DNA from 2 places in the Bacillus sp. J14TS2 genome. Region 2 is predicted to be linked to the other one. Evidence: a T-box and tRNA genes for the amino acid it is inferred to sense, from the RefSeq annotation. Region 2 holds a T-box; the other holds one or more tRNA genes.
The links. The T-box of region 2 lies ahead of serS (serine--tRNA ligase). A T-box ahead of a tRNA ligase gene usually reads a tRNA of that ligase, here a tRNA-Ser.
Positions count from the first base shown of each region.

Region 1: it encodes a tRNA-Ser, which carries the amino acid that the T-box ahead of serS (serine--tRNA ligase) is inferred to sense. The anticodon was not compared.

Region 1 is NZ_BORE01000007.1:109,113-135,706, forward strand. Features, by position in the region: gene KI375_RS12240 (GNAT family N-acetyltransferase) at 1-378, opposite strand, end outside; gene KI375_RS12245 (EcsC family protein) at 408-1,118, opposite strand; gene KI375_RS12250 (adenine nucleotide alpha hydrolase family protein) at 1,322-1,996, opposite strand; gene KI375_RS12255 (Na+/H+ antiporter subunit A) at 2,452-4,863, shown strand; gene KI375_RS12260 (Na(+)/H(+) antiporter subunit B) at 4,850-5,272, shown strand; gene KI375_RS12265 (Na(+)/H(+) antiporter subunit C) at 5,276-5,614, shown strand; gene KI375_RS12270 (Na+/H+ antiporter subunit D) at 5,607-7,094, shown strand; gene KI375_RS12275 (Na+/H+ antiporter subunit E) at 7,787-8,269, shown strand; gene KI375_RS12280 (Na(+)/H(+) antiporter subunit F1) at 8,269-8,553, shown strand; gene KI375_RS12285 (Na+/H+ antiporter subunit G) at 8,531-8,920, shown strand; gene KI375_RS12290 (patatin-like phospholipase family protein) at 9,242-10,051, opposite strand; gene KI375_RS12295 (DedA family protein) at 10,048-10,662, opposite strand; gene KI375_RS12300 (MGDG synthase family glycosyltransferase) at 10,683-11,855, opposite strand; gene KI375_RS12305 (hypothetical protein) at 12,350-12,715, shown strand; gene KI375_RS12310 (nucleotidyltransferase domain-containing protein) at 12,743-13,450, shown strand; gene KI375_RS12315 (EamA family transporter) at 13,544-14,449, shown strand; tRNA gene KI375_RS12320 (tRNA-Thr) at 14,589-14,661, shown strand; gene KI375_RS12325 (elongation factor G) at 15,275-17,263, opposite strand; tRNA gene KI375_RS12330 (tRNA-Ser) at 17,756-17,845, shown strand; gene KI375_RS12335 (hypothetical protein) at 17,877-18,071, opposite strand; gene KI375_RS12340 (group-specific protein) at 18,518-18,901, shown strand; gene KI375_RS12345 (zinc-binding dehydrogenase) at 18,998-20,005, opposite strand; gene KI375_RS12350 (DeoR/GlpR family DNA-binding transcription regulator) at 20,304-21,065, shown strand; gene mnmH (tRNA 2-selenouridine(34) synthase MnmH) at 21,284-22,333, opposite strand; gene KI375_RS12360 (YhgE/Pip domain-containing protein) at 22,369-24,579, opposite strand; gene selD (selenide, water dikinase SelD) at 24,707-25,759, opposite strand; gene KI375_RS12370 (spore germination protein) at 26,042-26,594, shown strand, end outside.
Region 2 is NZ_BORE01000021.1:78,876-85,671, forward strand. Features, by position in the region: gene serS (serine--tRNA ligase) at 1-817, opposite strand, end outside; T-box leader at 862-1,080, opposite strand; gene pdxT (pyridoxal 5'-phosphate synthase glutaminase subunit PdxT) at 1,117-1,719, opposite strand; gene pdxS (pyridoxal 5'-phosphate synthase lyase subunit PdxS) at 1,721-2,602, opposite strand; gene KI375_RS23955 (serine hydrolase) at 2,712-4,001, opposite strand; gene guaB (IMP dehydrogenase) at 4,457-5,923, opposite strand; gene KI375_RS23965 (YaaC family protein) at 6,034-6,796, shown strand, end outside.

The sequences.
Region 1 (26,594 bases), on a different contig from region 2:
AGCACCGTAATCCTCCATAAGTCCAAAGCCAATTCCAATGACAGGATGTGTATCCGCGACAATTCGCTCTGCTTCGTCCATCAACTTAGTGGCGATCCCTTTATTTTGATTGTGAATTAGCACATTCAAGTCGACGATTTCTGGAATTCCCTTTTCTAAAAATGGTGGATAGGTCGATTGCCATTTTATTGTGACATAGCCAGCAAACTCGTTTACGTATTCGGCTACAAAAATTACTCTTTCCCCGTTATCCTGCTCTAAAGCATATTGTTCAAATTGTGAAGCTGGTTTATACCATCCTTGCTTTTTAAAAGCCGCTTCGATGACATTGAAGTCAGCTCTAGTCAATAGACGAATCGATATAGGTTGTTCGTTCATTACTCTTCCACTCTTCTTTCATCTTTATTTCAATTGCCTAATAATCGTAAACGATAAGCATTCATTGCTGTCTCTCCAAGCTGATCAAGGAGATTATAATTCGCATAGGCACCTACAACAGCACCAACTCCAGGAATTAGTTGAAACATTTTCACCAAATCAATATGATCGCGATATTCTTGTTGAAAAACGCGCCAGTCCATATCAAGCAGTTCCCGCTTCTTATTCTCCCAATGTTTAATTGTCTCGAATGTTTCCTTTCGTTTCTCATCACTAGAGAATGCCAGCTGGAAGACATGGAGGATAAAAAGCCGTTCTTCATATTTATTAGTATCAAATCCATAAATCGTAGCTGCCTCAAATAAAAATTTCATTTTAATCGACAGCAGGAGGGGGAAATCAGCCAAACCTAGTAAAATACCGCCAGCCCCTGTACCAGCCCCCTCTACTACAGCTGTTTTTCTATACGTCGTAAGCTTTTGCTTTACCCTTTTGTCTTGTTCATAAAGATTGACTTCCATAAATGCTTCTTTTTTCGTTGTCACATTAGAGCCAGCAAGTGTTGCCTTTGCCATATTTTTTATACTTTCAGTGACCACATTATGGACTTTTTCCGGAATCAAGCTATTCATCTTTGTTTGCGTCGTTTTCGACATTCGATTAAAAAGACTCGATCGTTTTACAATTTTCCTTTGCCATAGGACCAATTCATCTCTTACTTTATCTTCATATTCTGCCAAGAATGACACATCCTTTATTTTCATATAATCATTAAAGTGCGTGCAACCTGATAACAAAGTATACGGATCTTCTCTTAAAAAGGATTCATCCGGTTGCAGGCATGTTTCCTTTAAAGCATTTTAGACGTTCAAACATTACCAGCTATATATTTTTTTTAAAAAAGAGCTGCTTCAAAAGGATGTATCCTTTTGAAACAACTCATCTAGTTAGAACATGTTGGTAACTTCTCTGGTTCCATAATTTGATTATCGGTTACGTGAATCTGACAGGTTTTCCCACTCACAACAATTTTAAAAACGCCTGTGTTAAAGTCTGTGCCAATTTCCTTGTAGAAAATTCCTTCAAAGCAGGATCGTTTAGATAGAGTGAAGCTTAATTGATAACCACCGTTTTCATCCTTCACTAGGAAACAACGAATGCCTTTTTCATAGATGTCATCTTCTTCACTCTTGATGGTGCGATCAACCGAAACAATATGCAGGTCAACAAAAGAGATCTCTCTCAATAAAACATTCACAAAAGATCCTTTCGTAATTTCTTCCCATCGGTTTTGCGCGGTCTCACCAATTATAATTTGTGTTACGTTATGATGATAGGCAACATCTGCGATGACCTTCGCTGACGGACGCTTTTCATTATCCTTCAAAATAAATCCTTCAGCCCCTAATTCGTCTGCCAGCTCTTTCCAATGTTCCACATAGTCCGACTTTTCCGCATCAAATTCATCATATGGCCGTGGATCTACCGTTAATATATAGAATGGGCAATTTACCATATTCGCTATTTTAGAGCCACGCCTAATAAGACGCTCCCCATTCGGACCGTAATAAACACAGACGAGAATACACTCATCCATACGACCCTTTACTCTTCTCATGAGTCATTCCACCTCTTCATTTTTTCTTCACTTTTTAATCATCATTTTCATTATTGATCCAATATAACATATTTCATCCTAAAAATACGTATTTTTTTTAGAATCGTCTCATGTGCGTTATCCAGTGGATTCGTGTATACTATTGTATATAGTATACATAAAATAACGAAATGTATATGGGCAACAATTATCCTGTATCACACATAAATGATTAAGAATAGCACAAACGCCTTTAGTATAGGAAGAACGGCTAAGGATCAGCCATTCCCCCACAATCCGTGGACCTCATATGCCCATATCTCGATTCGCTTGCTACTCTTCTGCCATCGTTCATGTATTTCTTTTACCATTTTGTCCATATTAAATCTTAAATTGTTTTCTGCCTTTTTTAACGTGTTTACGGGGATTAGGACTGCGTTCACAACATAGAGGCAAGACAGATTGGAGGTTTCACTTTGTTATCCATCAACATAACAATAGTCATCCCCCTATTTATTGCATTATTCTTACCGTACCTTTCTAAAAAGAAATTACCCTTTCATATAGGATGGATTGTTCTAGCTGTTCCCATTATCCTATTTATTATGCTTGCAAGTTTCATTCCTTCTGTTGCGTCTGGAGAAACATATCTCCATACAATCGAATGGATTCCTACCTATGGCATTCACTTTACGACTTATCTAGATGGTCTTAGCATGATCTTTGCACTATTAATCACAGGAATTGGAAGCTTGGTCATCCTTTATTCCATTTATTATTTATCATCGAAGGAATCCCTTCACACTTTTTATGTGTATTTACTTTTATTCATGACCGCAATGCTAGGCGTTGTGTTTTCAGAGAATTTATTTGTTTTGTATGTGTTTTGGGAACTAACGAGTATTTCGTCCTTCCTATTAATCGCATTTTGGTATCATCGAAAAGGTTCCCGGAATGGGGCTCAAAAGGCGCTTTTAATCACAGTTAGCGGTGGTTTCTCTATGCTAACTGGATTTATCATGCTTTATTCCATGACTGCTTCAGCAAGTATTCGTGAGATCATTTCATCGATTGATCAATATACGGGGCATCCTTTATTTATCCCAGCCTTAGTTCTGATTTTAATTGGCGCTTTTACGAAATCTGCACAATTTCCATTTCATATTTGGTTACCTGATGCAATGGAAGCCCCAACTCCTGTTAGTGCTTATCTCCATTCCGCTACAATGGTCAAGGCGGGAATTTATTTGGTAGCACGTTTTACACCTATTTTTGGCGGTGAAGCCTTGTGGTTCTGGTTGGTGAGTTGTGTAGGACTTGTCACAATGTTCTGGGGATCTTTCCGAGCCATTCGACAAACAGATTTAAAAGCATTGCTCGCCTTTTCTACTGTTAGTCAGCTTGGTTTAATTATGAGCCTGCTTGGTTTAGGATCCATCGCTTATCATTTAGGTGTACAAGAAGAATCAGTGCTCTTCACACTTGCTACATTTGCAGCACTATTTCATCTAATTAATCATTCTACCTTCAAAGGTGCGCTTTTCATGATTGTTGGCGTTATAGACCATCAATTAGGAACTCGCGATATCCGCCGACTTGGTGGTTTAATGTCCTTTATGCCGATTTCCTTCACAGTCGCTTTAGCCGGGTGTTTCTCTATGGCAGGATTACCGCCTTTTAATGGCTTTTTAAGTAAAGAAATGTTTTTTACAGCTGTCCTTAACATTCATCAGCTTGATCTGTTTTCTTTAGATACCTGGGGCATTCTTTTTCCGATCATCGCCTGGGTTGGGAGCATCCTAACCTTTGTCTATTGCATGATCTTTGTATTTAAAACTTTTACAGGAACCTATCAAGAGAAAAAGCTTGAACATGGGGCTCATGAGGCATCAATAGGTATGATCATTTCTCCTGTCATATTAGCAATATTAGTGCTCGGTATTTTCTTTTTCCCAAATGTTTTAGGTGAATATATCATCACTCCAGCGATGTATAGTATTTTTCCAACATTTACACCATCCTTTGATTTAAGCCAAACGGTTTCTCCTTGGCATGGATGGAATATGGAAATTGCGATGACAATCGGTGTCATCCTCCTTGGTACGTTCTTATACATCTTCCTTCGAAAATGGAAGGGAATCTATTCGTTATTTCCACCAAAGTGGAGTTTTAATACTTTATATGACAGTCTATTGGAACAATCAGAGGGGCGTTCCAAAACATTCACAAAATTCTATTTGACAGGATATTTACGGGATTATTTAGTTTATATCTTTCTCTTTCTAGTTGTCGTAACAGGCGGAACTTATCTTTACACAAACGCCTTTTCATTCGATATGTCAGGAGATGCGCCGGTTCGGGTCTATGAATGGATTGTTGTGCTTGTCATGGTGATTGCGGGTGTTTCTATCTTATTTGCCAAATCTCGCGTAACAGCCATTCTATTAAATAGTGTACTTGGCTATATGGTTGCTGTACTATTTGTTGTATTTCGCGCACCTGATTTGGCTCTTACCCAGCTTGTTGTCGAAACCATCTCAACGGTCTTATTTTTACTTTGTTACCATTTCCTGCCAGAGTGGAAAAAGGAAAATACAAAACGAAAAACAAAAATCACAAACATAATGATCTCCGTTTCGGTAGGGAGTCTATTCATCCTTGTCGCTTTAGCTGTGAATAGTGGAAACTTATTTGAAACCATCTCTCGTTATTTTGAAGAGGCCTATGAGCTTGCAGGAGGAAAAAATATCGTAAACGTAATCTTAGGAGATTTCAGGGCCTTCGATACAATGCTCGAAGTCGTCGTCCTCTTCATTGCTGGTATTGGTGTCTATAGTCTTATTCAGCGCAAAGGGATAAAGGAGGAGGAAAAACTTGAAGATCAATGATGTGATTTTACAGACGGTTGCAAAAGTCGTTGTATTTATTATATTAACCCTTGCCGTTTATCTATTTTTGTCCGGCCACAATAGTCCAGGCGGGGGATTCATCGGGGGACTCGTCCTAGCTGCGGCCGTTGTCTTACTCTGTCTCGCCTTTGATACTGAAACGATTCATAAGGCGATACCATTTAATTTTAAGTTAGTAGCTGCATTAGGAGCCTTCATTGCTGTTTCAACGGGCGTCGGAGCCGTACTGTTTGGTGCCCCCTTTTTAAAGCAAGTCTTTCATCACTTCCACTTGCCACTTCTAGGCGAGACGGAGCTCACAACTGTGACAATATTTGAGGCGGGAGTCGCCTTAGTCGTTGTTGGAGTGGTTGTGACGATTATTTCAAGTATTAGTAAGGATGTGTAGCCAATGGAAACATTAATGATCATTCTGGCGGGGATTTTAGTAATGATCGCAACCTATTTATTTCTCTCCAAAAATTTAATTCGTGTAATCCTAGGGTCTGCCATCCTATCCCATGCCGCTCATTTACTTATTATGACAATGGGAGGCCTCAAAACCGGAAGTGTTCCCATTATTGGGGAAAAACCGCTCGCTTATACAGACGCTCTTCCCCAGGCTCTCATTTTAACATCGATTGTAATCGGATTTGCCGTAACAGCTTTGTTTCTTGTCTTAGCTTACCGGACGCATCGTAAGCTTGGCACCGATAATCTTGCTCAATTAAGAGGGACTCATGATGAATAATATGATTGTTTTACCAATGGTGATCCCGATTCTAACAGCCATTTTACTGGTTTTCCTACGGCGACGTATTCGAATCCAAAAATGGCTTAGCATCGGATCCCTGCTCTTAACAATTGGTATAAGTATATTTCTATTAAATCAAATTCAAACAGAAGGAATCCTTCGATTGGACTTTGGGGGCTGGAAACCGCCGTTTGGCATTCTTTTTGTCGCAGATTCCTTCTCCATGTTGCTTGTCCTGACGACATCGATTGTATCAGCAGTTTGCTTATTATATGCTTTTTATTCTTTGGATGAAAAACTGGAAAAGCTATTTATTTATCCTTTTATATTCTTTATGATTGCGGGTGTCCATGGTTCTTTCTTAACAGGGGATCTCTTCAACCTCTATGTATGTTTTGAAGTAATGTTATTGGCTTCCTATATACTTGCCGCCATCGGAGGGACGAAAAAGCAACTAAGAGAATCGATTAAGTATATTGCAATCAATGTCCTTTCTTCTTGGCTATTCTTAGTAGCGATCGCCTATTTATATGGAACATTGGGTACCTTGAATATGGCCCATTTATCATACAGAATAGCAGAGGTTGGACAAACACCTATTTTAACTGTCATTAGTATTTTATTTCTTGTTGTCTTTAGCTTAAAAGCAGGCTTATTGCTATACTTCTGGCTTCCGGGTGCATATAGTGCTCCACCTACAGCGATTGCTGCATTATTTGGAGCCTTGCTAACGAAGGTGGGAATCTACTCTCTGTTTCGCATTTTCACCTTGTTATTTTATCATGAGCCTGCGATTACCCACACAATCATCGGTGTGATGGCCGGTCTCACATTAATCGCTGGTAGTATTGGTGCGATCGCCTTTAAGGATCTTCGCCAAATTATTTCTTTTAATGTCGTCATTGCTGTTGGATTTATATTAGTAGGACTTGCTGTATCCACAGCAGTGTCAATAGAAGGTTCCATTTATTATCTAATTCACGATATGGTCGTGAAAGGATTATTATTCTTGTTAGGAGGAACCATTATTGCTTTAACGGGAACAGCTAGAATTGATAAAATGAGCGGACTTATAGGGAACTATCCTTTACTAGGCTGGCTGTTCTTGATCGTCACTCTATCCCTAGCAGGAGTTCCACCGCTTAGTGGATTCATTGGAAAAGTTTTGGTCGGAAAAGGCGCGATTGATACAGGTCATTATCTCCTTACAGCGCTCGCGATTATTTCAAGTATTTTTGTTCTATATTCACTGCTCCGTGTTTTTCTTAATAGCTTTTGGGGAGAAACCATTATTCAAATAGAAGATGAAATGCCGTTAAGGAAAGGGTTGATTATCCCTTGCCTACTTCTGACAGTCGGCACAATCGGACTAGGATTTGGCACGGAATACCTTGCTCCATATGTGCGTGATGCAGCTCACACATTAACAAATCCACATATTTATATCGAGGCAATACTTGAAGGAAAAATTCCATAGAGAGAACAAAAGCGCAAGCGCCCGTTTAGCGACGTACAAACTTTTTAAGCTTCTGACGAGATAAAGGAAACACCATGAGCTTGGAAAGCGAATGGATGTTGACTTATCGTAGGAAGAAGCTGAAAGTTTGCTAGTCGCTGGGCGCTGGAGCTGGATGCCGAACCGCAACATAAGCTAGTTATCCACAAGCGGCAATTTTATAGTTTCCTTAACAAGAACAAAAGCGCAAGCGCCTTGAACTAGGAAGAAAGGCTAAATTCGCGCCGTCCTGGCGCAACACCTTTCTGACCAGCATCCTGTTGGCCTCCGACAAGCAAATGTTCCTGAACCTAGGAAGGGGCTTTTTCCCTTCATAGGTTCAGGGTTATTTGACCTCGAGGGGCTAGGCGCTGGAGCTGGATGACAAAACTCAAAATTATAACTTATCCACAAGCCAAGAATTTTATAGTTTCCTTAACAACAACAAAAGCGCAAGGCGCCCGCTACCTTCGACAAGCAAATGTTCTGAGACAAAGAAAGGCGTTCTTTGTCTTTCATTGGCTCAGGTTATTTCGTGGAACATCGGCTAAGGTCGCCACGTCCGCATGTCTTCGCCGATGGACTCGCATCCTGCGAGCCTTGAGAGGCTAGGCGCTGACTAGATCTAAACACTAACCATGTTTATACTTTCTTTAAAAATGAGGTGAAGCAATATGCCCGCTCAATTTATTATGAATTTATTTATTGCCTTTCTCTGGATGCTACTGACAGATGAAGATGAATTACATTTATCCACATTTTTTGCTGGGTATCTAGTCGGAATTGTCATCGTGTTTCTGATGCAGCGCTTCTTTAAAAAGCAATTTTATTTACAAAGATTTTATTATGTATTAAAACTATTTTTTATTTTTAACTCCGAATTGTTTCAATCAGCCTTTCTTGTTATGAGGCATATATTAAGTCCGAAAATTGATATTCAACCAGGAATTTTCACTTATAAAACAGCCTTGAAAAGTGATTGGGAAGTCACGACACTTTCCATGCTCCTCACCTTGACTCCTGGATCTGTCGTTATGGAGGTCTCTCCAGAAGGAGATACACTTTATATCCATGCTTTAGATATTGAAAGATATAAGGATTTTCTTCTACGTTCCTTAGGAAAATTTGAAAAAGCTATCATGGAGGTGACACGCTAATGATCAAAATCATGTTATTTACAACACTCTCATTATTCGGAATCGCCATTGCCATTGCTCTGTATCGGATTATTAAAGGTCCTTCAATTCCAGACCGAGTGATTGCTCTTGATATGATTGGTGTAAACCTAATTGCTGTCATAGCTGTCATATCCATCGCTCTTAAAACGAAGTCCTTTTTAGAGGTAATCCTCGTACTCGGGATCTTATCCTTTATTAGTACGATTGCCTTTTCAAAATTTATTGTAAGAGGTGTTATCATTGAACGGAAACGAGATAAGTGAGTTTATAACGGTTTTCCTGATGCTGATTGGAAGTATTATTAGCGTAATTAGTGCTATTGGCATTATTCGGTTTCCAGATGTTTATACCCGTTCACATGCTGCCACGAAAAGCTCTACCTTAGCCGTCCTTCTCACTTTAGTAGGGGCGTTTCTATACTTTTTGTTTACCGAATCTCTCGTCAATATTCGCCTCATATTGGGGATTGTCTTTGTCTTTCTAACTTCCCCTGTCGCCGGCCATCTTATCATTCGGGCCGCCTATCGCTCAAATGTCAAATTAGCTGATTCTACCGTAGAGGATGAATTAAAAGACGTCCTTCATCAAGATGATAAATATAATGAGGCTGGGGAAAAAACGAACTACTAGGGTGCCATATCACCCGCTTCGGAAATATACTCGCTTTCCACAGGCGGTTGGTGAGCTTCCTCAGCCCTACAGGATGTAGATCACGAAGGCATGGTCGTACTAGTGCAAGTGAATTTCATACAGGATGGTGCGTACTTAGCCTTTGCGGGATCTCACCGATGCCTTTTCGACGAACATGATGTTCTAAGTATCAGCGTTGGTCACATGACGTGATCGTCACTAGTCGCCCCCCTAATGCATTGTTCGTCTGTGAATTTTAATTATACCCCAGCCTCGTCTATATCTTCAGTTGGCATACTGTCCGCTGATTCGTACTAGCCATCATCCCTGCCGTCTATTCAACCAATCATCCATATAAATAACATTCTCTCGATTCATTTTATCTTCATGATGGCGCAATATTTTCTTTGTTTCGTATTGGCCCAGCGTGATGGAACGCTCTAACGATTTAACAGCAAATCGACCAATATCTTGTAAATCAATATCAATTAATAGATCTGTATACTGTTCCAAACACCGATCTGTATTTTTTTGACTCGCTATATCAATATAACGATTCACAACAGACAAAAGATTGGTAGGGTAGTGTGGATTTGTGCTGCGCACTCTAACAGATGTTACATTTTTAGCGCCCATTTTACGAACAATATCAGCCGGATTATTATTTAGAACATAGCCATCCACGAGTAATCGATCATTCATCTCAACTGGAGAAAATATACCGGGGATCGACATGCTTGCCCGTATCGCCATAGCTACCTCTCCTGAATCAATGACCATCATCTCACCTGAGATCAAATCAACACAGATAACCGCAAATGGGATGTCTAAATCCGAAAAATGCCTTCCTTCCGTCCAATTTAGTAAGCTTTGATAAATCCGATCCCCTTTTAACATTCCTTTTCGGTTAAGAGCAAAATCAAGATAACGACGAACGGATAATTGTTGCACGATATTTTTCATCATCTCCGGTTGAACCCCACAAGCATAAAGACCGCCCACAACGGCCCCTGCACTAGTGCCGGCAATATGAGTAATCGAAATCCCTTGGTCCACCAGTTCCTTTAAAGCACCAATATGAGCGACTCCCCGTAAAGAACCTCCTCCTAGTGAAAGTCCTGTTTGTTTCAACTTTCTTCTCCTCCCTCTTTCCTTCTCGAAAAATCCCTTTTTCTGTGGGTTATTCTTGTATATGTAATCAAACCTATAATGGCTATTCCGATTATGATGATACCATAGCCATAGAAGCTGTATGATTCAAAAAACTGTTGAAAGGCTTGATAATTCCCTTTAAAATAATTCCCTAGAAAAATCATAACATAAGACCATGGGTAAATTCCTATAAAAGTCAATATTATATACTTATATAATTGAACCTTGCTCATTCCGGCGATATAAGATATATAATTTCCAATGCCAAAGGGACGTGATAGAGTAACACTCCAAATACCGTAACGATTAAAATAGGCTGCTCCCTTTTCTAATCCTTTTCTAAATCGCTTAGGAAAATGTCCACCCAGCTTTTTCCCTACATAATAGGGCATTAAGCTAGCCAAAGTATATGAAAAGCTCATCCCGAAAGCAATAAAAACGATCTGAATATAGCTAGGCGCTAGGATATATCCATAAGAGAGGACAAGTATTAAACCGGGGAATGGTAAAGATGAACCTTCTAAAAACATAACGAAAAATAATCCAGGTATTCCCAAAGTTTGGAGCCATTCTAAAAACTGTTGAATCATGAATGTATTCCTTCCTTCTGCTATTCAGGATTTTCAACCGCTATTTTTGTATTCTGTATAGCATTCTTCTGATCAGGATGCAGGATATAATGAATTAACCGAACAATATCAGAGGGATATCCAACCTCTATTTCATTGAGATAGCGGTGAATGGAATGCTGAATTTGCGCCATTAAGGATGTATCCTGGAAGAAAGATAGAATTGATGTATCCAAAGGTTGTGCAGGATTTAATTCCAGAATCAACTTCCTATCCTTTAAAAGCTGTAAATTAATTTCTTCTTGCCCTGGTAAGGCTGAATGGATAAAAATCGGCAGACCCTTCCTCAATGATTCACTGATCGTAACACCACCGGGCTTTGTAATAATCGCATCAACACGTTCATATAGGGCATTCATTTTTGCTTTGTCGGAGATATAAGGAATAGGCTGAACATTATTCCTATCTAATTTCTGAAGTTGTTGAAACAACCTTTTATTTTTACCGCATAGTACATAATATATGATCTTTCCCTCTCCATTCGGGCTTGCTAACTTTAGTAAACTCAGAATTCCTCCAAGTCCCACACTTCCTCCTGAAATGAGCACTTTCCATTTTTGCTGATTGGCAAGCATTTTATTCTTTCTTTTACTAAATTGTTCCCCGATAGGAATCCCCGTAATCCAAACCCTGCTTTCTGATACATGATTTGAAGCTAATAATTGCTGCTTCATCGCAGAATTCGATACTAAATGATAATCAATCCCTTCTATTCCCCACACATCATTAATAAAAAAATCTGTATATACATTCATAACTGGAATCGTTAATTGATGATCCTTTTTTAAAATACTTAAAAGATGTGAAGGAAACGCATGAGTGCAAATAATGAGATCAGGTTTCTCCAGCAAAAGAATTGCCTTCATTTTCTTTAAAAATAGATGGTCATAATACTTTTTATAATCATGCTCTGTTTGTGAGCTATGGGCCATTTTTTTATATGTCCATGCATAGCTTTTTGGAAAGAAGTGAATCCACCCCAAATACGTTTTTGTTACCATGCTTTCAAGCACGGGATTCCAAGCGCTTAATAAATCAATTTTTTTACAAAGCATCGCTTTATTTCTCTTTTGTAAATAACTGATCATCGTTTCTGCTACTTGATGGTGCCCAGACGGCATTGTTAATAAGGGGAAAAACAATATTTTTTTCATTCACTTCCATCCCTTTCTCTATTTTCAAATATAGGCTACCAAACAGTGCCTAATGAAATGATCATTGTCTTCTTAGATATTTATATAGACGAAAAAACAATTTTAAACCCTGCAATGGGAAATAAATATAGTAAAACTTCAATCAGTGTGGGTACTACTGTCTATAATTCGTGATAAAAAGGGTTGGATAAGGTAAGAAGGTATTCTTTAGAAAGCTAGAGAAGATTTTTAAAAGCGAAAGTTATCGCCGAGTTCGGCTTGATATTTCCGTGCATAAATTGCAAGGATTACCGTCTTATTGTTTACTATAATTTAATTTGGAAGGAGGAATTGGATGGAAAGTTTTGGATACCCGTCTCAAAAAAAGCAAATAATATCAAAACAAAGGATGCCTTCAGGAACTGTTTTTTAAACCTCATTCTACTGTTGGGCATCCCTTTTTTTGGCAGGAATTATGGCCTCTAGTCGTGAATTGAATAGAAGGAGGTGTTCATATGAATTGGGATAAAAGCAAACCGTGGTTTCACGGATCCCCGATCATACTTACGGAATTACTTGAAGGTAGTACAATTACACAAAACAGTGAAATTGCTAAAATATTCTCACATAAACCCACGGTAGTTTCTATGGATGATCAAGGAGGTTTTTTCCATAATGGCTCCATGGCCGGGTATCTCTATATCATTGACGAGCCTCTCACCCCAACTGACATCTTCCCTCATCCTAATACAACGATGGAAGCAGGGGTGGAGTGGCTTATACATAGGCCTTTGAAAGTGAAAAAGATAATGGAAACAAAGGTAGATCCAACTCAATGCCTATCCGAAGCAGAAATTAAACATCTGTCAAAGTTATTATAAAAGGAGCATCTATATTGGAGGTATTTTATGGATCAATTAGAATTTATTCAATACAGTTCCCACAAAAAATTGGTAAAAGAGATATTGAAAGAATACCAACCTAAACATGAATGCATTGGCTTCATGCTTATTGGTTCAGTTGCAAGGGGGGATGCCTATCCGGAATCAGATTTAGACTTATTGTTCCTCCTCGAAAACGAACATAGCCAACCATTCCAAACAGAAGTAAAGGGCAATATATTAATTGAATACAAATATACAAACTTCAAACAAGCTCAAGTAAAACTAGAAAAAAATCCAATGGAGATTTATTCATACTTGGATGGGAAAGTTATATATGACAAAAAGGGACAGTTCATTGAATTAAAAAGGATTGCCCTTGAAAAGTATAATTCCTACAAAATTTCCGAGCACCAGACAAATGCAATTTTACATTGGCTAAAAAGTTCATACCATAAGATTAGTGCGGCGAATCAAGAAGAGGATCATTTTAAGGCGTCGTATGTCATCAATACATCGACATGGGTGATGTTAGAAGGTCTATGGGCAATAAATCATCAACCTATGCCTCCTTCAGGAGCAGTTTGGGCACATATTAACAACTTAAAAAGACACCCTCCTAACCTAGACTCACTATTGAAAACAGTATTCGTTGGAGATGTAAAAGAACAAATCGACTCCTTTATGATAATAATAGAGTGGATAATGACAAATCTTGCAAAGTGTAAGCAATAGAAGATAATCTTAATCATGCAAATGAATGTGATTTTATCCGCAAAAATGTTTATAATGGATGTTGGTTATGATTTTTTAAAAGGAGTGATGGGAATGAAAGCATGGCATTATGCACTCCTAGTCTTTTTCGGTGGATGTTGTTATGGGGTCTTATCGACTTTTGTAAAATTAGCTTATGCAGCTGGCTTCACCATGGCAGAAGTTTCTGGGGGACAATACTTATTCGGCACAATCCTTACTTGGGTGCTCGTTCTATTTATAAAAAAGAAGAAAACTCATTTATCTTTCAAGCAAACAATGAAAATAATCATTTCAGGGATTCCAATGGGTTTAACGGGAATCTTTTACTATAAATCCCTACAAACAGTGGACGCCTCTCTCGCCATTATTTTTCTATTTCAATTTGTCTGGATTGGAACAGTGCTTGAATGGATCATCTATAAAGTAAAGCCAAATCGAAATAAATTAATCTCTATTATTATTTTACTTTTTGGTTCAGTCCTCGCCACGGGGCTTCTTGCTAGTGGTGGAAAAGAACTGTCTTGGATCGGCTTGGGATGGGGCATGCTAGCCGCCTGTTCATTTTCTGCTTTTATTTTGGTCAGTGGGGCTGTAGGAAACCAGCTACACCCAATTTTCAAAAGTGCACTACTATCGACGGGGGCTTTATGCACGGTGTTCATTTTATTTCCACCAGCTTTTATCTTCCATGGAGAAATCCTGCTTGGTCTAGCACCATATGGGCTTTTACTTGGCTTTTTCGGAGTGATGTTACCACCATTACTATTTTCAATCGGAATGCCTCATGTTGGACCAGGGCTTGGTACAATTCTTTCAGCCGCAGAATTACCCACTGCTATTGTTCTCTCAACCTTTGTCCTGCATGAAACAGTGACATCGATACAATGGGTTGGTGTCATCGTTGTACTATTTGGCATCTTTATTGGGCAGGCATCATTGTTTCTGAAAAGAAAATATGTACGACCGATAAATCGCTAAACAGTTTAGCAAATTTGCCGGCATTTTGCTGGTAAATTTGTGTCAAAATCCTTCAAGTACTGGTAAAACCTGCCTACCGGCTTTTTTATTGAAATTCTCGAAAAAAAGTATTATTATTTAATATGTTCTAGGATTTAGTGCTGGCGTAGCACAGTTGGTAGTGCACATCACTCGTAATGATGAGGTCGGAGGTTCGAACCCTCTCGCCAGCATAGCCAATAAACGTTGATATCATGCGAACCTCGAAATTTTAGGGGTTCGCTTTTTTTATAGATTCTTCTTAATCGACACTCACAACCCCCACGTCGGCCCGAATCCCTTACCAGCTTCCAGTGTGATCATAGGATCCTAAATTTTAAAAAAGTGAAGCGATATTAACATATTCCACGTCTTTGTATATAGACATATGGATTTACTTGGTAATTCCAAATAATAGCAAAAATATACTCAAAAACTTTAAGGTGGAGTCATAGACGACTATTAAGACTAGAGTTGTGTCCGGAAAAACTACTATTGAGGTATCTGATATATAATGAAAAGGGAGGGTTAAACATGGTATTTGGACCTGGTATTTTTATAATAATCGCTTTTGTTGTATTGGTCGTTTTTATAATATTAAGAAATTCAAAACCAAAGAACTAAGGATTTCTTTATCTAATGGCAGCAGCCTTTTAAGCTGAGTGAACTCAAGCGATCAGGAAATCACCTTTACAATGTTGGGAATTTCCATCATAAAAAAGCCGCATTTATTCATAAAAATGCGGCTTTCTCTATTCACACTTAATACCAGGCTATTGTTCAAATCGAACCAACTCTGGCAAACTTCTATTTTCTCACAGCATTCTGCACATGCATCAAATATTCTTTTTTATTCAGGGGATTATAGTCGCTTCGCTTTCTTGTTGGTATCTCACCATCAATTTTTTTATAGCCAGACGGCCTAGCGATAAAGATGCCCTCCCCCTCCGTATAGGAGTGAAGACCGACCTTAAATGGTTCTGTTGTTGCGACCGGTATGCTTCCTGTTAGGAGAACTGTTTCATTCTTTAATGCAGGCTCATTAAAATCTGCCTTCATTGTTGAAAGATTAAATATGGCCTTACTTAAAGCTTGTGCAGGCACTCTAAGTTCAAAGCTATTAATGGGTTCATAAACCTCTGTACCAGCCTTTGACAAGGCCTCCATCAGAACAAGCGGCGTTAAGTTTCTAAAATCCCCCGCTGTGCTTACGGGGCTAGCATAAGCAGTGTGTGTCAACGTTATGATGACGTCCGTCACTTCCCAACCATATAACCCCTGTTTCAATACATGATACACTGTATCCTCTATCGCTTTTTGGAACGATAAGGGGAGGGAGCCTAGTTCCACATCGAGCTTATAAATGATCCCACTATTTTGCTCACTAGGTTCAACTCTAAATCCTACCGTTGCATAAAATGGATTTCCTTTACTTCCCATAACCTCGACCGCACTTCCAACAGCCTCAGGCTTCTCCATACATATGATCCTCGTTTCAGAAAAACCAACCTCTATATTCTCTTGCTCCTGAAGTACCGTTTTAATGACTTCCTTCTGTACTTCACCGAAAAGCGAGATATAGATTTCTCGATTAAAATCATCCCTTGATATCTTAATAAGCGGGTCTTCCTCTGCCATAGAAGTCAGCACTTCAAACAATTTTTGAGTATCTTCACTATGAAGGGCCTCTATCCTTGTCTCCATATTTGGCTCAGCAAAAGAGACATTTCTAATTCTATCCGACCATTCTCCAAGGACATCACCGATTTTAAGGGATTTAAGGCCATGAATAATCCCGATGTCACCCGCTTCAATCTTTTCTGCATGAAGCGTCTTGCCATCTCGAAGCGCGTTAAGCATTTTGGCCTTATCTGTAGATGGCTCTAGCTCACCCTCACTATTTCTCCTGCTTACAAGGACTTCCTCTCTAACCCGAAGTACACCTGAGAACACCCTGACATATGCTTTCTTTTCTCCCGTATGCTCTCTCTCTATCTTAAAAACCACCGCAGAAAGAGGTTGAGGATCTCCTGCTGTATCCCGACTACAATTTACAGGAAGGAAAGCTTCTAAACTATCAATCAGCGCTTTGACACCGATACCTTTTACCGCTGATCCAATGAATACTGGGAAAACCTTTCCCTCTTTCGACTGTTGACTAATCTCATGCCTTAAAGTTGCCTTAGTCTGCACTTTTCCGTTAACATAATCCTCAAGCAGCGCTTCGTTATTCATCGATAGTACATCAATGCATTTTTCTACAAACGCTTCACTTCCGAAATCATAACTTTCAGCTTGAGCAGTATCCGTTCCTTCGTTTACTCCCATATATAATGGGATAGCACGATTAGTTAATTTCTCCTCAATGCTTTGGATAACTTTAGAAGAATCGGCCCCACTTCTATCGATCTTATTAATAAACAGCAGAGTAGGTATCTTTAGCTTCATCAGACTGTTCATCAGGATCTTGGTTTGCGCCTGTATCCCTTCAACGGCTGAGATCACGAGTATTGCGCCGTCAAGGATGCTAATAGATCGCTCCACCTCTGATATGAAATCAGCATGCCCCGGTGTATCTATTAGATTCACCTTAAGATCCTGGATGGTGAAAGATACCGTCGAGGCTTTAATTGTGATGCCTCTTCTCCGCTCCAGGTCCATAGAGTCCGTCTGAGTATTGCCTTTATCCACTCTTCCCAGCTCATTTATAACCTTTGTTTCATATAGAATATTTTCAGTAAGGGTCGTCTTCCCTGCATCGACATGTGCAAGGATCCCTATATTTAAAATTTTCATTCAGTAATTTCCTCTTTTCATTTATCATATTTATTTCCTCTCCAGTTCTTTTAAATTGCCGCATAACTATATACCTCCATAATGGTTTTATTTTTTAGTTCAGTCATTTTAGTCCAACTTGCACTCATGCTGAATATTCTGACATTTGCATTTTATCATGATTGATGTTGTTTCGCAAGTAAAGTTTAAAAACACAACACTAAACGCTAATATCTTAATGGTCCGTTAAGTTATTTATGATTTATATAGAAAAGATAGCCTTACTATATGGATACGAAGCAAATGAACTGACAACAACTAGATGCTTCATTATTAAGCTTCTCGACAACTTGATGGCGGTGGCCAAATTATCTATTGTTTTCAGTTGTTGTCAATTTATTATGAATGTGTTGCCAAGTAATGTATTTAGTAGTAAAATAAATCACGTTGATTGGCGCATACACTCACTCATAATGATGAGGTCGGAGGTTCGCCAGCACCATTCATTGGATTGGAGAAGTACCCAAGTCCGGCTGAAGGGGACGCACTCGAAATGCGTTAGGACGGGCAACTGTCGCGTGGGTTCGAATCCCACCTTCTCCGTTTTTAGAAAACTAGTAAATCCTACTAGAAGCTATTTCTTTTTACTCCATTTTTTCAAATCAAAATAAAACCAAATAGACATAAGAATATAGTAGGCTAGAAGTATGCCAACGGTTTTATGAAGGTCTTCCCAGTTTCCCCTTATTACACAAAGAAGTGTAACCATGATTAGAAAAAAAACAGGATAAGCTAAAAAGCGCATTAGAAATTCCATTTGAATTTTCATAAAATTCTCCTTATCTGCAATGTACCATATACAAAAAACCTATTTTAATTACCCTAGGATATCAGAATTAACCTTAATTTTCCTTGGGTATAAGTCTCTTCAACAATGCCTCTCAAGAATGAACTAAATCCCTCTTTATGTCTTTTAACTCAAAGATCAGGACGGACTTTCCTTCCAAAGTTTTTTACGTTTCTGACTGGAACTTCTGCCAGCAATACATTATCACCGAATGATTTTTGTTGCAGCGTCTCCTGATGCTACCATAACATTACCTCCTAATGTTACACCAGGTTGCATTTTTGCATGTCCTCCAATCCAGCAATTTCACATCAGTTGTTCGTTTTAATTCTTTCTCTCTCTTTATTGAATCTAATGGATGATTTACAATATATATGTCTACTTGAAGATGCCCCTGGCAGTCCAACTTAACAAGGAGCTTGTTAATGATGAAGAAATTTTATATTGCATCCAGCTTTATAAATATTGATACAGTTCGTTATGTTAGTAATGAGTTAAAGAGTAAAGGGTATATTCAAACATATGATTGGACAAAAAACATCAGAGCATCAACTTTTGAGGACCTAAAAGAAATAGGATGCCAAGAAAGAGACGCTGTGATGGAAGCGGATTTTATTATTGTGTTATTACCAGCAGGGAAAAGTAGTCATATTGAATTCGGTATTGCACTTGGACAAAGAAAAAGAATACTCCTCTATTCCCCAAATGACGAAGTAAATAATTTCGAAACTACCAGTACCTTTTACCATCTATCTGAAGTTGAGAAATGCATTGGAACTATTGATGATTTAATCGCTATGGTAACAAAATAAGAGAGTATTCTTAAGTTAAACCTTCTTTGTATTTTTCTTACAGAAAGGACCATCCAATGATTAGATTGCATGGTCCTTTCTTATTATAGAGGAAGGCTACCACTCAAAAGCCATAACAGTTTTTTTCCAACCTTTATGTTCTGCGGTTTCATCCATCATTTTTTTCATATCCTCTGCATGCCGAATAAGATAGTCTTTTTCCGGTAATAGCTTCCTCAAAGCTTGTTGGTACTCATAATTTCGAAAAGCCTCCATCAGTTGCTGAAAATCTTTTGCTGTACTTCTAGAGCTCCCATACAAGGTCAATCCCTTTTCTAAAAGATCTCTCGTATTGATCGGAACTTTTTCTTCTGTTACACCCAATAGGACCATCTTTCCTTGTGGTTCAATTAAATCGATCGCTTGATTGATCGCCTGTTCACTAAACCGACCTCCTGTACATTCAATAACAGTTGTCACTTTTGGATATTGTTTAAAATCGAAATGATGAACAAGATACGTACTAGCAAACCCAAATTGTTCTAGCTTCTCCGCTACAGCTCCGAAAACGATTAGTCTTTCCTTTGGAATTTTAAAAATATAATGAAGCATAGCGGCGGTTAAATACCCTACTGGTCCATCTCCAAATACGGCTACTCTTCCTTCGTGCAGCACGTCTTGAACATAACGAAGTGCATGCAGAGATACAGAGTTTAATTCAGCAAGCAAGGCAATGCGATCCGGTACCTCTCTAGGAATCGGAATAGCATTTTCCGCTGGTAAAATCAATTGGCTTTGCCCAATTCCATCGTAACCGCTTCCAAGGAAAACGCCATTTTTGGAATAATTATCACCTATAGATCTCTCGGTTTCCTCTGATTCCTGCTCATGTAAGAGTCGGCCTGGAATGGTAGGGACAATAACAACCCTTTGACCGACTTGCAAAGAATCATCTCTTGAGAGCACAACTTCCCCAATCCCTTCATGGAATAAAGCCATTGGCAGTTTTTCCTTCAAGGCATTTTTTCTCCTTTGTCCCGTATAATAACGAAGATCTGCATGACATACACTAGCTAGGACTGGTTTAATTACCACATAGCCATTGGAAAGTTCATGTTGAAGCATCACCTCCGTAATCTCACCTGGCTCTGTTAATCTATAAGCCTTTGAATCAATTAAATTCAAAAGTATCCCTCCTGGTTGTTCATTTTTGTTTACTTTTGTACATTATATTCATAAAAAACAAAAATATCAACACAATAAAGCAAATAAAAGCCGTATAGTTCTTTTTCTCTTTTATCAATAAAGTGAACCTTCAATCAGTGGGGATTTTCTTTCTTCCCACTGATTGAGGTTTCACTTTTATGTTCATTCGTTTTTGTTTATGATAAAAGGAAGAACCCTGAGATTGGGAGGAAAGGCAATGCTACCATTAGAAAGGCATCAAAATATTTTGCAATATCTTAAAGAACACAGTGTAGCTACTGTATCTGCTTTAGCAGAGCATTTCCAAGTTCATGAAGCCACAATTCGAAGAGATTTAAACACACTTGTGAAAGAGGGACATTTAAAAAGGACACATGGAGGCGTCATTATGGAGGAGGAAGTTCACTCCGAACCTCCCTTCCAAGAACGAGAATCCGCTCAGCTTGAGGAAAAGATACGAATCGGACAATCGGCCGCACAAATGGTTGAAGATGGAGAAAATATTATTCTTGATTCTGGAACAACTACTGTTCATATCGCAAAATCAATTACGAACAAAAGAAATCTAACTGTCATCACGAATGATATTAATATTGCCGCGATCCTTCGATCGGCTCCCTCTATTAAAGTCATTGTGACAGGCGGAATCTTATTCCCAGATAGTTATATGCTAAATGGGATGATTACCGATGAAGTACTGCAAACATTACATGTCCATAAAGCTTTTATCGGCACTCCCGCTCTGCATCATCAAAAAGGCCTTACCCATTTTGATGAATCCCTTGTATCAGCAAAGCGAGGGATGATTCGAGCATCGAAGCAAGTCATTGTTGTAGCAGATCATACAAAAATAGGCAGTGTCTCCTTGCATAAAGTTGCGAGCTCTAATCACATCCATAATATTATTACCGGAAAAGAGGCAGAGGAGTTAGACTTGCGGGCATGGGAGGAAATCGGAGTACAGGTTCAATTTGTTTAACGAAGGCTGGACAAGCTTGGAGCCTGATAAGGATGAAAAAGGATAGGAAAGGATAGGAAAGGATGAGAAAGGATGAACAGCTAAGTTCGCGCCATCCTGGCGCAACGCTGTTCTGACCAACTTCCTGTTGGCCTAAGTTCGCGCCGTCCTGGCGCAACGCTGTTCTGACTAACTTCCTGTTGGCCTAAGTTTACGATATCCTAACTTAAAACAGCGGATTACCCACTATGGGAAATCCGCTGTTTGCTGACGATTTGCTGAATCTTTTCTTTTGCCTCTTCAATATTCTTCACATGGATCGTGATCTTTTGTGCTTCCGGGTATTGTTCAGCTGCATGTTGATAACGAGGATCATAATAGTATTCTAGTAACCGACGGACGACCAAGGAATAGTTCTCATTTTGTAAAGCTTGTTCCACTTCTTCCGCTATAGGTGTATGAATCCTCGCTTTTATACGCTGAAATGCTTCTATGCACTCTTGCTGGTGCTCCCAGGGCTGATAATCATCTAATATCGTTTGAATTCTTTCTTCTATCGGCAGGTTAATGAAAATATGGGTACCTTTATCTTTTAATGCTTCTATAACAGGAGGTAAAAGGGCCTTCCCAACCCTTCTACTCTCCCCCTCAAGCAAAACAGAGGATGAGTCTTTTAGTTGGTCCATCCTCTGTACTAACAAAGAGTCGAACACCTTTTGATTATGCGGTTCAAGACCAATTCCACCAAAGATGGACCCGCGGTGATTAGCTAACTTTTCTAGGTCAATCACCGGAAATCCCTCTTTTTGAAGTTCCCGAAGAATGACTGTTTTCCCTATACCTGTATTTCCATCTAAAATATAAGCATGTGGAGTAAAATCGATTGTCTCTAATCGCTCTACAACCCATTTACGGTAGGACCTGAATCCTTCTTCCAAGCGCAATACATGGATCTTCATCAATTCAAGTACCGTAGCCGTGGTTTTGCTGCGCATGCCTCCACGCCAGCAAAATACAGCCTTTTCACCCTCAATCTCTTTAAAGCTCTGAACAAATGCAGGGAGCTTTGCGGAGATTATTTCTAACCCCCGCTCTTGTGCAGCCTCTGGACTCACCTGTTTATATAATGTGCCTACCTCAGCCCTTTCTTGATCTGTAAAGAAAGGGATGTTAATGCTACCTGGAATCGTAGCATTTTGGAATTCTGACGGTGAGCGGACATCAATCATCGTCACTTTATTCTGATTTGCTAACTTCAGCAATTCCTCAATCGTTATGTTTCGATGCATGATTTTTACCTCTCTCCCTTACATATATCCTACTCTTAGTGGACTAGTCCCGATTCCTTTGATTTCTCTAGGAATTTTTTAGTCTTCTTATTAATGGGCTCTTTTAAGAATGCTCCAAAGATGATCGCAAGCACTCCGCAAAGGACAAGTACACCAATATCTCTTAACGCCCTTCCCCAAACAATTCCACCTACAGCTTCACGCATTAAATCAACCGCATAAGTGAACGGCAAATAGGGGTTAATAACTTGGAAAAACTTAGGCAACAGCTCAACAGGGTATGTCCCGCCTGATCCCGAAATTTGTAAGACAAGCAACACAATGGCCAATGCCTTTCCAACATTTCCAAATACCGAGACAAGAGAATACACGATTAAAATAAAGACTGAACTAACGAGGAGACCGAATAAGACAAGCCAAACAGGATGCTTGGCATTCACGCCAATCAGAAATAAGTCTCCCAACGTCACCACTATCGTTTGCACAATACCAATCGTCCAGAATGTGAAAAAGCGTCCAAAGTAAATTTGTCTCCCAGTGTATAAACCCTCATTATGCACATCTACTGCTAGCAAGGAAATAAGTAATAATGCTCCTACCCACCCAGCTAATACAGTATAGAACGGTGTCATGCCTGTTCCATAATTTTCGATTGGAAACAATTCATTTTGGTTCAACAATACTGGTTCTTCAAAAAAGCTTTGTTCCGCGGAAGGATCATTGCGCAATAACTGGATAATTTCATTAATATCTGTATCCTTTTGCACCTCTCGAATCTTATCCGCTAATTGTTTTACCTTATCGTTGACATATGGGAATTCACCGGAGGCATATTCAAGCATGCCTTTTCCTTCTTTTAAGTTCTTTTGAGTACTATTCAACACCCTTTCCACTTCTGGCAAGGTCGATTGAATTTCTTCCAAAATTCCTTTAGCTCCGGTTAATGTGCCTTTGGCTTTTCCTACTTCTTCTAAAATCGTCGGCTCAATATTATTTTGATATTCTTTCACAAATTCGTCCAGCTTAATGTTTGTATCTGCTGCAGCTTGATGAATTTGATCGACTACTTTACTAGCGGCTTCTGTATTATTTAAGAATTGATCCATTTGATTAACATCAGTACGTAATTGTTCCAATGATTGTCGCAGTTCGGCTGTTTGGGAAATTGCTTGATCTATTTGTTCCTGCGAAAGTTGATCGGATGGCTGCCCTTCCTCTGCCTCTTCATCAGAATCAGATGGTGGAGGTAGTTGAGCATTGGTATCCTGTAACTGCTGTAAAGCCTTCTCAACTGTATTCAACGTGGCAATCGCATTATCAAGCTGTTGTTCTATATTTTCCTGCACTTTTTTTCCTTCATTGATATCAATCTTGCTTTCTTTAGCTTTATCTAAAAGCTGATTGATTTGATCAGTGATCGATTGGACCTTTGCGACATTCTCTTTCACTTTCGGTGCGATCGAATTTAAACGCTCTTCCGCTTCATTCATATAGCCCAAGGTCTGATTAATCGTCGTTAAACCAGTATTTGTATATTCCTTTGCTTCAGGGAGCGCTCCTTGCGTCTTATTCAGAATGTCCCCAGCAGAATTCGCATCACCTAACGACTCGTTCAACATTCTATGAATTTCCGGAAGATTTTCCTCTAGGGTAAAAATATAATCCTCAAACTTCTCAATATCCGGTAAATTACCCTCTAATTCAATACCTAAATTATTAAATAGGTCAAAAATAATTCCATTGACTGTTGAAACAAATTTACTACTCACTTCATCCGCTATAACAGATGCGCCTTTTTCGGTTATTTTCGGTGAAACAGCATTTAACTTTTCATTGACATAATACTCCATCTGGGCCTTCTTAGGCTCATCTGATAGTACGGTTCCTAACTTTTCCGAGAAGTCTTCAGGAATAATGACAATCGCAAAATAATCTCCATATTCCACTTTATCCATGGCATCTTTTCGATTGGTAAAATGCCATTGCATATTTTTATTATCCTTAAGATTGTCAACGACTTCTTTCCCTGCATTAATCTCTTGATCGCGAACGGTTGCCCCTTTATCCTCGTTAACAATCCCGATGGGAAGATTCCCCGTATTAGAATACGGATCCCACATAGCGGCAATATTGAACCATGCATATAATGAAGGCAAAATGGCAAGCCCACCAATAAGGATCATGGCAGCCCAATTGGTGACAATATTTTTTAAATCTTTCCTATAAATATTTAAACTGTTTTTCATATCGGTGTCCTTTTTTGGGATCGAAATTTTGATAGCATTTTGCCTATTATCCCCATTTCCATAAAATGTAACCAACCTGATCACATTTCGTGCGGACAGCTCACCCTTTCTCTCTTTGTTCAATCATTTAAAAGTCTATGATCACGTGTCCTGTATGATCCGCCACAACCTCACCAATTAGGGAAGCCTCTACCCCATTTTGTTGTAAGTCTGCTAATAATGCCTCTGAATCATCATGCGCTACACTAATAAGTAGCCCACCAGAAGTGACTGCATCACACAAAATCCATTGATCTACCTGATCCATTGACTCTGGAAAGGTAACTGATCCTTCTAAGTGGGAAAAATTGTTTTTCGTACCACCAGGTATCACGCCCTGTTCAGCCAATTCTCTCACTCGTTTCAGCACAGGTACTTGGCTCTTTTTAATATGCAAGCCTACTGCACTTCCTTTTGCCATCTCTGAAGCATGGCCGAGTAATCCAAAACCTGTAACATCTGTACAAGCATGAATATCATAATGAGCCATTGTCTCTGCCGCTGTCTTATTCAAAGTCGTCATTACATTTGTTAGATTAGTGATTTCTTCCTCTTTCAATAAGCCCTTTTTCAAAGAAGACGATAGAATCCCTACTCCAATTGGCTTGGTTAAAATTAATCGGTCTCCTGCTTGAGCGCCAGCATTCGTTCTAATCTTATCCGGGTGGACGGTTCCTGTCACGGCGAGGCCAAACTTCGGCTCTTGATCATCGATTGAATGACCTCCAACTAAAGTGACGCCTGCTTCCTGAAGCTTATCTGCCGCTCCCTTTAAAATATCAGCCAAAATCTCTTTTTCTAATGTCGCGATGGGGAATGCAACAATATTTAACGCAGTGATAGGTGTCCCTCCCATCGCGTAGATGTCACTAATCGCATTGGTAGCTGCGACTTGTCCAAAGGCATAAGGATCATCAACAATAGGTGTAAAAAAGTCTAATGTTTGAACGATCGCTAAGTCATCCGTGAGTCGGTAGACCCCGGCATCATCACTCGTATCAAGGCCAACCAGCAAATTCGGATCATGCTTGGCAGGTGGCAGCATACGAATCACCTCTGACAAATCCGTAGGACCAATCTTACAACCACATCCTCCTTTTGAAGATAAAGACGTTAATTTTACCGAACTAGACTGTGTCATAAGACATCAACCTTTCCTTTTTAAATATGTGTTCAAAGAAGCTAATTTAACCAGACTTCTCTAAGCATCCTCTTAAAAATATATATACAGTATAAATGATATTGTAGGATAATATCTATCTTTTACTTCCTTATCTTCATTTATTTCATAACTAATAGCCTTATATCACACTTACCTCACTTGAATGATCTTCTATTTCGAAAGATCAGCTTACATATTTACCCTTCCACTGCACATACTGACAATAGACTTAATAATCACAAGGAGATAGAAGGAATGTCTATGTCGCTTTGGAAACGAAAAAGAAAAAAAGAGAAAAAAACGCATGTAAATATTCCTCACTCTCGCATTGAGCAGTATAAGGATGATGAGATAAATGGAAACTTAGATGATACGATTGCTTTTATCAAATCATTATTAGGAGATAATGATGATCTGATTATTCGTCGTTTTTCCATCTATGGGACACATTCGGCTGCTTTATTTTATATTTCCAACCTCGTTGAACAACAAACCATTAACCATGAACTGTTAAAGCCTCTAATGGAATTGCCTACCCAGATAGATATCAAGGAACTTGAACCAGCTGCACTTCTTTCAACATTATCGGAGCAAATTATCTATCATGGGCAACTTGGAAAGGAATCACATCTAGTAAAGCTAGTGGACGCCATTTTAGCAGGAGAAACGATCCTTGCAATAGACAGTGCTTATGAAGCTATTCATATTGACACACGTTATATTGAAAAAAGAGCTGTCTCTCAGCCTGAAACAGAACAAGTCATTATTGGACCCAGGGAAGGCTTTATTGAACGATTAGGAACGAATATTGGCT
Region 2 (6,796 bases):
TCGTATCCCGACCGGCAGATCCAGCTTCAGAACGAAAACAAGCACTATAAGCCACATAATTTAAAGGGAGCTGACTTCCATCCAAAATTTCATCCCGATGATAGTTAGTTACAGGAACTTCAGCAGTTGGGATTAGGAAGTAATCTTCGCTTTCAATTAAAAAGGCATCTTCTTCAAACTTCGGCAATTGCCCTGTTCCCGTCATACTCGTACGATTCACCATATAAGGAGGTAGCATCTCTTCATAGCCATGCTCTTCCGCGTGAAGATCCATCATAAAACTAATCAAGGCGCGTTCTAATTTTGCACCCAGTCCTTTATAATAGACAAATCGGCTGCCCGTCACTTTAGCGGCCCTTTCAAAATCCAGAATACCGAGCTGATCGGCGATATCCCAATGGGGTTGTGGCTCAAAGTCGAAAGAACGGATATCTCCCCATTGGCGAATATCCACATTATCATCCTCTGTTTCTCCCACTGGTACACTTTCATGTGGAATGTTTGGAATAGATAACAGCAAATCCCCTAACTTTTCCTCTACTTCTCGTAAAATCTGATCAAGCCCTTTGATTTCATCACCAACTTGGCGCATTTCTAAAATAACCTCATCAGCATTTTGTTTTTCCCTTTTCATTTTTGCAATTTGCTGTGATACTTCATTTCGCTTACTTTTCAGCTGTTCAACTCGTATAATTGTCTCTCTTCGTTTTTGGTCCAGTGCCTCAAACTGATCTAAATCTGTTAAATCTTCTCCTCTGTGCTTCAATTTCGCTTTAATTTCAGGAAAATGCTCGCGTAAGTATTTCATATCTAACATTTCGTCATTCCTCCTTTTCAACATTAAAAAAACCCTCATCCCCTGAAAGGGACGAGAGTTACCCGCGTTGCCACCCAAATTGAAAGTATATATACTTTACTTTCCACTTCATCGATAACGGTTCAAACCGAAAATGCCTACTCACTTAAAGTTCAGCATTTTGCTCAAGGATGGATTCATAAAGTCGTACCATCGATTCTCACCAACCATCGATTCTCTAAAGATACATAATCTTTATTACTATTTCCTTTCAACGCCATGACCATATAAATTTGCTCATACTATACTATAAGCAAGGATTAATTGCAAATTTTGCTTTCATTCTTTTTATATTCTTCGACCATTTGCAAAAAATATGCGGTTAAGCGGTTGTCCTCTGTAAGTTCAGGATGAAAAGAGCAACCTAGAAAAGGACCTTCCCTAACCGCTACAATTCTTCCCTCATATTTTGCCAAAACCTCTACATTTTCTCCAGCTTCTGTTATATGAGGAGCACGGATAAAAACAGCTGTCATTGTATCCTCCGCTACACCAGCAATTGCTATTTCCGCTTCAAAACTGTCCTTTTGGCGGCCAAAGGAATTTCTTTCGACAGTTATATCCATTAGTTGTAAATGAGCATCTTCTTTATCAGAAAGACGTTTCGCTAATAAAATCAAACCGGCACATGTTCCAAAAATGGGCTTTCCTGCATGCGCGAATGCCCTTAATGGTTCCATAAAACCATACTTATCAAGCAGGCGACGCATCGTAGTACTTTCCCCGCCGGGAAGAATAAGACCATCCAGCTGTTCTAACTGCTCCGTTGATTTTACTTCAATTGCTTCTGCACCACAGTTCTTTACAGCCTGAGCATGTTCGCGAACAGCCCCTTGTAATCCAAGGATTCCTACTTTTAACATTTTACCACCCGCGCTCTTGCATACGATTTTCAGGAGTTAAGGTTGAGATTTCAATTCCTTTCATCGCAATCCCGAGATCTTTTGATAGTTCAGCAATTTTCCCATAATCTTTATAATGGGTTGTTGCTTCTACGATTGCACGGGCGAATTTAGCAGGATTTTCTGATTTAAAAATACCAGAGCCAACGAACACTCCATCTGCTCCAAGTTCCATCATTAATGCGGCATCAGCAGGTGTTGCAACACCACCCGCTGCAAAGTTAACAACCGGAAGACGACCATTTTCCTTAATTTCCAATAAAAGCTCATATGGTGCACCTAGTAATTTTGCCTCTGTCATAAGTTCATCTTCATTCATTGCCACTACTCTACGTACTTGGGCATTCACTTTACGAATATGGCGAACTGCCTCGACAATATTCCCAGTTCCTGGCTCTCCTTTTGTACGAAGCATTGAAGACCCTTCTCCAATGCGTCTAGTTGCTTCACCTAGATCACGACAACCACATACAAAAGGAACAGTATATTCCTTCTTGTTTAAATGGAACTCTTCGTCAGCTGGTGTCAAAACTTCACTTTCATCTATATAATCAACACCCATTGCTTCCAATACTCTAGCCTCAACAATATGGCCAATCCTAGCCTTTGCCATCACTGGGATTGATACAGCGTTCATCACTTCTTCCACAATCGTTGGATCCGCCATTCGTGCAACACCGCCCGCTGCCCGAATATCAGAAGGAACACGTTCAAGAGCCATAACTGCAACTGCTCCTGCCTCCTCAGCTAATTTTGCCTGTTCTGCGTTGACAACATCCATGATGACGCCGCCCTTTTGCATTTCTGCCATGCCACGTTTTACTCGATCGGTTCCTGTTCTCATTTATATATCCCCTTCGCTTTTATCTGATTATATCTATCGGATTAATTCTACTATTTAGTTAACTATAAAGACACTTCCCTGTCAATACAGGGAAGCTATTCTATACTTATTAAAACCATCCTTTAACCGTATCTGAAACGCTTGTCCATAAGCCTGAGAAGAAAACACCTACACTACGCATCATCAGTACAAACCAATTAGCTTTCTCAACTTCGTTCGTGGTAATAACTTTTACAGTTGGTTCAAAGCCTTTCGTCAAATATCCATAATCCGCTTCACTTTTGGGTTCAGCTACTAATGTACCAACTTGTTCATTTTTCTTAATAGGAGCCGTTAATTCATCATCTTTATTGACCATATCCTTATCTAGCTTAAAGACGGGATTATACGCATCTTCTTCTCCCTTTTTCACAACCGTGCTCAATGGTTCTTCTGTTTGGATCTTTACGCTCTTTTCCTTCCCTTTTTCAACCCCAAGAGATTTATGGCCTTTAATTTCATAGCCTTTCAGGAAGATCTCCTTCATAGAGAAATTAGCAAAAGCATACTCCATCATTTTCTGTGTTTGTCCAAATCTTCCATAGTCACTGCTTACTCCATTATCATCCTTTGCATTCATTACAACCGTAACAACTCGAAAATCACCACGAGTAGCTGTACCAGTAAAACAGCGTCCAGCTAAATCCGTTGTCCCTGTTTTAAGTCCATCGACACCTTCATATTCAAATTCTAAACCTGGAAGCATTTTATTCCAGTTTTTCATTTCTCCTGGTAAATCTCTAAATTTCTTCTTTGCAACACTAGTTGTATCAAGCACTTCTGGAAAATCTTTCATTAACTTAGCAGCTAATGCTGCTGTCGATCTTGCTGACATTAAATTTTCATCATCAGCTTCTCCCTGAGGATGTTTGCCTTTTAAATCTTTATTATTAAGACCTGTTGAATTTACAAAGTAATAATCTTCTAACCCTAATTCCTCTGCCTTTTCATTCATCATATCGACGAATTTTTCTTCCGAGCCAGCAATGGCCTCGGCAATCGCAATTGTTGCTCCATTGGCGGAGTAAATGGCCATAGCCTCATACAATTCTTGAATGGTGTATGGTTTTCCTTCGTTCAAGCCAACATTGGACAATTGAGCATCGATGGATACTTCATGGGCATAAGCACTAATGATTTGTTCTTGATCCCAAGTAATCTTCTTCTCCTGAATCGCTTCAAACAAAAGGTATTCACTCATCATTTTTGTCATCGAGGCAATTCCTAGCGACTCATCTTCATTTTTTGCATATAGTATTTTTCCAGTGGTTGGTTCTATAATAATGGCCGCATCTGCATGGATATCTAATTCATCTTTTGCATATGCCTGACCTGGTAATTGTAATAAACTAAACATCATAGCAAGAATCAAAGAAAAAATAATCGTTCTTTTGGTCCGTCTTCTTTTCACATGTAAGCCCTCCAACCTTTTATGTACACCTTTGTCATTTTATCATATTTGAACATAATTTAGTAGGAAAATTATGACGCCTACTTTACAAAACTGTGATATTTTGGCAAAGAACAAAAGCGGAAGCGCCTTGATCAGCCCCGACAAGCAAATGTCCCTGAACCTAGGAAGGGGCTTTTTCCCTTCCTAGGTTCAAGGTTATTAAGCAGAACATCGGCTAAGTTCGCGCCGTCCTGGCGCAACGCCGATGGACTCGCATCCTGCGAGCCTCTCGGGGCTAGGCGCTGGAGCTGGATGACAAAACTCAAAATTTCAACTTATCCACAAGCGACAATTTTATAATTTCCTTCACAATAAAAAAGGCAGGACTCCTATATAAAATGGAATGTCCCGCCCTTTTATTATTAAGAAAGAGAGTAATTAGATGACTCTTTCGTTATTTGAACATCATGTGGATGGCTTTCACGTAAACCAGCACCCGTCATTCGAATAAATTGAGCATTTTCCCTGAAATGTTGAAGGTCTGGTGCACCGCAATATCCCATTCCAGAACGTAAACCACCTACTAGTTGATAAATTGTATCTGCAAGTGGTCCTTTATAAGGAACTCGGCCTTCAATTCCTTCAGGTACAAATTTCTTCGCATCTTCTTGGAAATAGCGATCACTTGATCCTTTTTCCATTGCTCCTTCAGATCCCATACCACGATATACTTTAAAACGACGCCCTTGGAAAATTTCAGTCTCTCCTGGGCTTTCAGAAGTTCCAGCCAGCATACTTCCTAACATAACTGCATGTCCTCCTGCAGCTAGAGCTTTTGCAATATCTCCTGAATATTTAATACCACCATCTGCGATAATGGCCTTTCCTCTTTTTCTTGCTTCTGTCGCACAATCATAAACAGCCGTAATTTGTGGAACTCCGACACCAGCAACAACTCTAGTTGTACAAATTGAACCGGGCCCAATTCCAACCTTGACAACATCTGCACCTGCATCAAATAAAGCCGCTGTGGCTTCAGCTGTGGCCACATTACCTGCGATGATGTTTAAGTCAGGGTATTCCTCTCTAATCTCTTTAATCGTTCTTAAAACACCCTCTGAATGACCATGTGCCGTATCAATAACAATTACATCGACTTGAGACTGGACAAGCATCTCAACTCGTTTTATTGTATCGTTCGTAACCCCAACAGCTGCACCAACTAATAAACGACCTTGACTATCTTTTGCCGAGTTAGGGAATTCAATGACTTTTTCGATATCTTTTATTGTAATTAGCCCTTGCAAGACACCTTTATCATCTACTAATGGTAATTTTTCAATTCGATGTTGCTGTAATATATTTTCTGCTTCTTCAAGTGATGTCCCAACTGGAGCAGTTACAAGGTTATCTTTCGTCATCACATCGATAATTGGAACAGAAAAGTCTTGAATAAAGCGCATATCACGATTGGTAATGATTCCTACCAACACTCTTTCCTTTTCGTCATTTACGATTGGAACACCTGAAATACGATATTTTGCCATTAAATGCTCAGCATCAAAGACTTGGTGATCCGGCGTTAAAAAAAAGGGATCTTTAATGACACCACTCTCAGAACGCTTTACCTTATCAACCCTCTCGGCTTGGGCCTCAATGCTCATATTTTTATGAATGATGCCTAATCCGCCTTGACGTGCCATTGAAATCGCCATTTTCGATTCAGTGACCGTATCCATTCCTGCACTAATTACAGGAATATTTAATTTTAAAGTATTCGTTAATTCAACCGATAAATTGACCTCTTTTGGTAAAACCTCAGATTTTGCTGGTACTAATAGGACATCATCAAAAGTTAAACCTTGTTTAGAAAATTTAGATTCCCACATATTTTCCTGCCTCCTGCCCCAAAATATTATTAGTAGGTTATCAATTGCTTATATGACTGTCAAGAAATACACCAGATGTTCCATTTTTCAAATTATTTGGAGATGATACTTTGATTAGTAAACAGTTAACATGGAAACGTATTCAACGATTCCATTCTGCCACTCAGGCAAGAAGTTATTTATCCGAACGATACAAAATGTTAAAGATAGAGGGAGCCTCCGCAAAAGCATATGATAATTGTTACTCGTTCATTTATTATCTTGAACAAGGGGAAGCCTTTTACGAGCAGGCATCAACAACAACATTATCGATCCGACCAATTCTCCTTTATTATGGTCTTATCCATTTAATAAAAGCTTGTTTGTTGAGCATTGATCCTTATTATCCCCATACAACGACAGTTCTTGCACATGGAGTTTCTACCAGAAAGAGGAAAAAGAAGGATTACAAGTTTTTTGATGATGAAGTGAAAGTTCAAAAAAATGGTTTATGCACCTATTTTTCAGAACGGATGTTTCACGTGAAACACCTTGAAGGGGATAAATTTAAAATGGGAGAGCTGCTAAAGCTTATAGTGGAATTAGAAGAGAGTTTTTCCTTCTTCAAAGGCAAGGCTAATATGATTGAATTACCTAAGAAAAATAATCATTCCTATCTTTTACCAACCGAGTTATTGAACTCTTATCATATGGATGGACAGCGTATGAAGGAGTACTTAACTTATAAATGTAAGAAACATATACAGTGGGGAAATGATGCGGGTGGACATATGACACTTAATCAGTGCATAGGTAATACCCCACCTTTCCGCTACCATATTGAGAAAGAATCACTTTGGTTGCCTAGCACGATTCATGAACTTACCTTTTTGC